2 regions of the Streptomyces manipurensis genome follow, and region 2 is predicted to be linked to the other one. Evidence: riboswitches for the same ligand, from Rfam matches in the RefSeq annotation. Region 2 holds a riboswitch; the other holds the start of a gene.
What was found. A riboswitch is a leader RNA that binds a small molecule or an ion and turns the genes downstream of it on or off. The one in region 2 is predicted to bind glycine.
Positions count from the first base shown of each region.

Region 1: another riboswitch for glycine. It lies ahead of gcvT (glycine cleavage system aminomethyltransferase GcvT); the one in region 2 lies ahead of gcvP (aminomethyl-transferring glycine dehydrogenase).

Region 1 covers NZ_CP186950.1:5,112,735-5,116,133, forward strand. The annotation lists gene gcvH (glycine cleavage system protein GcvH) at 1-164, opposite strand, end outside; gene gcvT (glycine cleavage system aminomethyltransferase GcvT) at 268-1,383, opposite strand; glycine riboswitch at 1,555-1,658, opposite strand; gene ACPU2J_RS23780 (AAA family ATPase) at 1,865-2,533, shown strand; gene ACPU2J_RS23785 (enhanced serine sensitivity protein SseB) at 2,639-3,382, shown strand.
Region 2 covers NZ_CP186950.1:1,294,660-1,298,058, reverse strand. The annotation lists gene ACPU2J_RS06005 (DNA polymerase IV) at 1-735, shown strand, start outside; gene ACPU2J_RS06000 (PRC-barrel domain-containing protein) at 761-1,126, opposite strand; glycine riboswitch at 1,239-1,337, shown strand; gene gcvP (aminomethyl-transferring glycine dehydrogenase) at 1,535-3,399, shown strand, end outside.

The DNA.
Region 1 (3,399 bases), 3.8 Mb from region 2:
TCGCCCTCGGTCACGGTGTCGCCGACCTCGGGGAGCTGCGCGTAGACGACGTCACCGAGCGCGTTGGCCGCGAACTCCGTGATGCCGACCGTCGCGACGCCGTCCACGACGTCCGACAGCCACTCGTGCTCCTTGGTGTAACGCAGATTCTCGGGGGTGCTCATGGCCTGATTCTCCTGGATGCGGGGGAGTGGATGTGAACTGCGGTCTTGAGTACTGAGACGGCGCCGTACGGCTGCCCGGACGGCGGACGTCGTGCGCGGAGGGTTACTTCTGCCGCTTGTAGAACGGCAGCGCCACGACCTCGTACGGCTCATGCGTACCGCGAATGTCGACGCCGACGCCGGAGGTTCCGGGCGCGGCGTGCTCCGCGTCCACGTAGGCCATCGCGATCGGCTTGCCCAGCGTCGGGGACGGGGCTCCCGAGGTGACCTCGCCGACGACCTCTCCGCCGAAGGTGACGGCGAAACCGGCGCGCGGGACGCGGCGGCCCTCGGCGATCAGGCCGACCAGCTTGCGCGGCGCCTTCGTCGCGGCCTTCTCGGCGGCGGCCTCCAGGGCGGCGCGGCCGACGAAGTCGCCCTCCTTCTCGAACTTCACGACCCGGCCCAGACCCGCGTCGAACGGGGTGAGGGAGGTGGTCAGCTCGTGGCCGTACAGCGGCATGCCCGCTTCCAGGCGCAGGGTGTCGCGGCAGGACAGGCCGGCCGGAACCAGGCCGACGCCCTCGCCGGCCTTGGTGAGCGCCTGCCACAGCTCCACGGCGTGCTCGGGGGCCACGAACAGCTCGAAGCCGTCCTCGCCGGTGTAGCCCGTACGCGCGATCAGCGCGGGCACGCCCGCGACGGTGCCCGGCAGGCCCGCGTAGTACTTGAGGCCGTCCAGGTCGGCGTCGGTCAGGGAGGCCAGGATGCCGGGGGACTCCGGCCCCTGGACCGCGATCAGCGCGTAGGCGTCGCGGTCGTCGCGGACCTCGGTGTCGAAGCCGGCGGCGCGCTCGGTCAGGGCGTCGAGGACCACCTGGGCGTTGGAGGCGTTGGCGACGACCATGTACTCGGTCTCGCCGAGGCGGTAGACGATCAGGTCGTCGACGATCCCGCCGTCCTCCCGGCAGATGTGCGTGTAGCGGGCCCGGCCGACGCCGACCGTGGAGATGTTGCCGACCAGCGCGTAGTCGAGGGCCTTGACGGCCTCCGGGCCGGTCAGGGTGATCTCGCCCATGTGGGACAGGTCGAAGAGGCCGGCCTTGGTGCGCACGGCGTTGTGCTCGTCGCGCTCGCTGGCGTACCGCAGCGGCATGTCCCAGCCCGCGAAGTCGGTCATGGTCGCACCGAGCGAGCGGTGCAGCGCATCGAGGGCGGTCAGGCGGGGGGCAGTGCTCATGGGTGTGGCTCCCGGGTCCCAGGGCATCGACATGACATGACGAGGACGTTCCTCCCCATCTGTCATCGGAACCTGAGAGGTTCGCCGAGAGTTCCGCCGATCGTCCGATCGCCGGTCTCCCCGACTTGCACCTTGGGTGGAGCTGCCGCGCAGCTCGCTTTTCAGATCTGCCTCATCCACGCGGTACGGGGCCTGAGAGATTCAAGGGAGGTTCTTGCTCCTTCGGCGCCCGCGCACGGCCTTGCGGCGTGCCGGGACTCTCCCGCGCGGATTCAAGCGGCCGGTATGCAGTTGGTCCAGATGGCGCACATCATTGCACGGCATGTCCGTGATCGGGGGTGGGGGTCCGAAAGTTCGTACGCCCCTCCGAACGGTTCGTCCGGAACCGTAGATGCCGGATTACCGTCTCTTTACACTCGGTGGGGAAGGGTCCTGGTGACCCGATCCGGGGGGGAAGGCGAACACTGTGCGGAGATTCGGAGTGGCGACGACGACAGGGACCGTGGACGCGGTGCCGCCGCAGCGGCGCGGCGCGCGCGGGCGCGGCGGCGCGGCCGGGGCCGGCCGCGTGCGGGACCTGCGCGGCGCGGCGGTGCCCGGACCGCGCGGGCTGGGTTTCGCCCGCGGCGACATCGTCGTGGTCTCCGGCCTCCCCGGAGGGGGCAAGAGCACCCTGATCGAGCGGGCCGCGCCCGAGGGCGGGGCCGTGGACTCCCAGAACACCCGCGAGCGCTGGGAACACCGGATGCCGGCCCCGCTGCCGTACGCCGTCTACCGGCCGCTGGTCCGCGTCGCCCACTACTGGGGGCTGTGGCGGATCCTGCGCTCCGGGGACTCCGTGGTCGTCCACGACTGCGGTACGCAGAGCTGGGTGCGTGGCCTCCTCGCCGCGGCCGCCCGCCGCCGCGGCCGCGCCCTGCACCTGCTGCTCCTGGACAGCAGCCCCGAGGAGGCCCTCTCCGGGCAGGCCGCCCGGGGCCGCCGGGTGTCCGCGTACGCCTTCGCCCGTCACCGGCACGCCGTGGGGCGGCTGCTGCGCGCCGCCGAGGCGGGGCACCCTCCGGCGGGCTGCGCCTCCGTGACGCTCCTGGACCGCCGCTCGGCCGCCGCGGTGACCCGCATCGCCTTCCACGACCGCCTCCCCGGATGACCGCGGCCGACGGCGCGCTCCGGGCGGAGCCCCTTCGGCGGCGCCGGGCCGGGGCCGGTAGCCTGCGGGGCGACACGCGCGGGATCCATACAGAGGCAGGGGCGGATGCAGGGCAGCGGCTGGCCGGAGAATGAGCTGGAGCAGGTGCTCGGGGCGGCCCTCGGGCAGCCCGACGCCGGCGGCCGGATCCTGGAGGTGCTCGGCCGCAGCCGGCTCTGGGTGCCCCTGCCCGCGGGCGGCGGGCCCGAGCAGGGCGGGGCCGAGGGGCTGACCCTGCCCACCATGGACATCGGCGGGGCGGCCTACGTGCCGGTCTACAGCTCCCAGTCCCAGTTCCTGGCCTGCGTCGGCACGGGCACGGACTTCGCGGTGGCCCCCGCGGCCGAGTTCGCCCGCGGCCTGCCCCCGCAGCTGGGCATCGCCGTGAACCCCGAGGGCGCCGTGGGCGTGCCGCTGCCGCCGGCGGCCGTCGCCGAGCTCTGCCGCACCGGGCGGACCCCGCTCGACGGGCCCGCCACCGGCGGCCGCGTCCGGCTCTACGAGCCGGACTGGCAGGACGACCCGGTGGACTTCCTGTCGGCCGCGTCCGAGGAGTTCCGGGCCTCCGGAGTGGTCAGCGCCGCGCACCGCTGCCTCGCCAGCGTGGAGGGGGGCGCCCCGCAGCTGTTCGTCGGTGTCCGCCTGGTGGGATGGGAGCCGGAGACGCGCGAGGCCCCGATGCAGGCGCTCGGGCGGGCCCTGGCGCGCGTCGAGCCGCCGTGGCCGGTGCAGTTGATCCTCCTGGACGCGGCCGAGGACCCGGTCACGGACTGGATTCGTGAGCGCGTACGCCCCTTCTACCTCGCGTAGCGCCGCTTAAGCTGGTT
Region 2 (3,399 bases):
ACCTTCGACGTGGACCTGCACGACCGGGTCCGCATCCGGGGCGAGGTGCAGCGCCTGGCCGACCGGTGCGTGCAGCGGCTGCGCGGCTCCGGGCACTCGGGGCGCACCATCGTGCTGAAGGTGCGGCGCTACAACTTCTCGACGCTGACGCGGTCCGAGACGCTGCGCGGACCCACCGACGATCCCGGCGTGGTCCGGGAGGCCGCCTCGCGGCTGCTGGAGGCCGTGGACACCACGGGCGGCGTCCGGCTGCTGGGGGTGGGGGTGACCGGTCTCGCGGACTACACGCAGGAGGACCTCTTCGCCCAGTCCCTGGCCGCCGTGCCCGGCAGCCCGCCCGACGCGGAGGCGGAGGCCGCCGCGGCACCCGGTACGGACGCGTCCGGGGCCGGAGCGGGCGCCGCGGGGCCCCCCGGGGGTACGGACGGCGCCGAAGGGCGCGCGGGCGCCCCGCAGGACGCCGAGCCGCCCCCGGGCCGGGACGGGGCCGCCGAGCGCCGCTGGGCGGCCGGGAGCGACGTACGGCACGTCCTGTACGGGCCGGGATGGGTGCAGGGCAGCGGCGTCGGGCGGGTGACCGTGCGCTTCGAGCAGCCCGGATCGCCACCGGGGCGGGTCCGGACCTTCCGCGTGGACGACCCGGAGCTGGAGCCGTCCGATCCGCTGCCGCTGGTGGGGGAGGGCGGGCCCGGCGCGGACGCCGCCGCGGGGCCCGGGGGCCCGGACGCCGGGTGACCGGCCCGGCGGGCCCGGGGGCGGCTCAGCCCTCGTCGCCCGCGAGGCGGCCGAAGTCGCGGTCGAACTCCGCCGGGAGGGTCGTGTCCAGTCCGTAGTGGTGGTAGAGCTGCAGTTCCTGTTCGGGGGAGAGGTGGCGGCCCACGCCGAAGTCGGGGGCGTCCCTGATGAGGGAGCGCTCGAAGGGCACCCGGAGGGCGTCGCCCACCAGCTCGCTCGGTTCCAGGGGGACGAAGGCGTCGCGGCTGAACAGGCCCGTCCGGACGGCCGCCCATTCCGGTACGCCGGTCGCGTCGTCGAGGTACACCTCGTCGACGGTGCCGATCTTGGCGCCGTTGCGGTCGAACGCCTTGCGGCCGATCAGGCTGCGCGGATCGATGTCGGTCTGCACGGTCCCTCCAAATGGTCGCAACTGATCCCCAATGACTACAGAAGTGCATATCCGCAGTGGAGGCCACTCGGGGAGGCCCGGGAACCTCGCTGGTAGTCTGGGTGACGGCTGTCGACCCTGTGCGGGAGAGTCCTCCGAGTGAGTACGACGGAGGCGCCGAAGGAGCAAATCCTCCCCGGAATCTCTCAGGCATACGTACCGCACGGACGAGGCCACTCTGGAAAGCAGGGGCGGTACCGGGCGCGCAGTGCCGGTCCCACCTCTCACCGACGGTGAAAGCCGGACCCAGCACGGGCGATCCCCGTGGGCCCGGTGAAACTCTCAGGTTGAGATGACAGAGGGGGAGGCCGTCCGGGTGCCCGCGCCGTGGTGCCCCTCGCAGGTCATACGACCAGGAGGCCTCCGTTCATGACCGCCAACCGCATTCCGCTCTCCCAGCTGGAGCGAGGCATCCCCTTCGAACAGCGCCACATCGGCCCGGATGCCGAGGCGCAGGCGAAGATGCTCGCCCAGGTGGGCTACGGCTCCCTGGACGAACTGACCGCTGCCGCGGTCCCGGATGTGATCAAGACCGCCGACGCGCTCGCCCTGCCCGAGGCGCGGACCGAGGCCGAGGTGCTCGCCGAGCTCCGTTCGCTCGCCGACCGCAACCAGGTCCTCACCTCCATGATCGGTCTCGGCTACTACGGGACCTTCACGCCGCCGGTGATCCTGCGCAACGTCATGGAGAACCCGGCCTGGTACACGGCGTACACGCCCTACCAGCCGGAGATCTCCCAGGGCCGCCTCGAGGCGCTGCTGAACTTCCAGACCGTCGTCGCCGACCTCACCGGCCTGCCGACCTCGGGCGCCTCGCTGCTCGACGAGGGCACCGCCGCCGCCGAGGCCATGACCCTCGCCCGCCGCGTGGGCAAGGTCAAGGGCAACGTCTTCCTCATCGACGCCGACGCCCTGCCGCAGACCATCGCCGTCATCGAGACCCGCGCCGAGCCGATCGGCATCGAGGTCGTCGTGGCCGACCTGTCCGAGGGCATCCCCGCCGAGATCGCCGAGCGCGGCGTCTACGGCGTCCTGATCCAGTACCCGGGCGCCTCCGGTGCCGTACGCGACATCAAGCCGGTCATCGACCAGGCGCACGAGCTCGGCGCGATCGTCACCGTCTCGGCCGACCTGCTCGCCCTGACCCTGCTGACCTCCCCGGGCGCCCTCGGCGCGGACATCGCCGTCGGCACCACCCAGCGCTTCGGCGTCCCGATGGGCTTCGGCGGCCCGCACGCCGGCTACATGGCCGTCCAGGACAAGCACGCCCGCTCGCTGCCGGGCCGCCTCGTCGGCGTCTCCGTGGACGCGGACGGCAACAAGGCCTACCGCCTCGCGCTGCAGACCCGCGAGCAGCACATCCGCCGCGAGAAGGCGACCAGCAACATCTGCACCGCGCAGGTCCTGCTGGCCGTCATGGCCGGCATGTACGCGGTCTACCACGGTCCGGACGGCCTGCGCACGATCGCCGGCCGCACCCACCGCTACGCGACGCTGCTCGCGGCCGGCCTGAGCGCCGGCGGGGTGGAGATCGTGCACGGCTCCTACTTCGACACGATCACGGTCCGCGTCCCGGGTCGTGCGGCCGAGGTCGTCGCCGCTGCCCGCGAGGGCGGGGTCAACCTCCACCCGGTCGACGCCGACCTGGTCTCGATCAGCTGCGACGAGACCACCCTGCGCGCCGACATCGAGGCCGTCTGGGCCGCCTTCGGCGTCACCGCCGACATCGAGGCGCTGGACGGGTCCGCGGCGGACACCCTGCCCGAGGGCCTGCTGCGCTCGGACGACTACCTGACCCACCCGGTCTTCCACCAGCACCGCTCCGAGACCGCGATGCTGCGCTACCTGCGCAAGCTGTCGGACAAGGACTACGCGCTGGACCGCGGCATGATCCCGCTGGGCTCCTGCACCATGAAGCTCAACGCGACCACCGAGATGGAGCCGGTGACCTGGCCCGAGTTCGGCCAGCTGCACCCCTTCGCGCCCGTGGCGCAGGCCGAGGGCTACCTCACGCTCATCCACGAGCTGGAGGAACGTCTCTGCGAGGTCACCGGCTACGACAAGGTCTCCCTCCAGCCGAACGCCGGCTCCCAGGGTGAGCTCGCCGGCCTGCTGGCCGTGCGCGCCTACCACCGCGCGAACGGCGACGAGCAGCGCACCATCTGCCTCATCCCGTCCTCCGCGCACGGCACCAACGCCGCCAGCGCCGTGATGGCCGGCATGAAGGTCGTCGT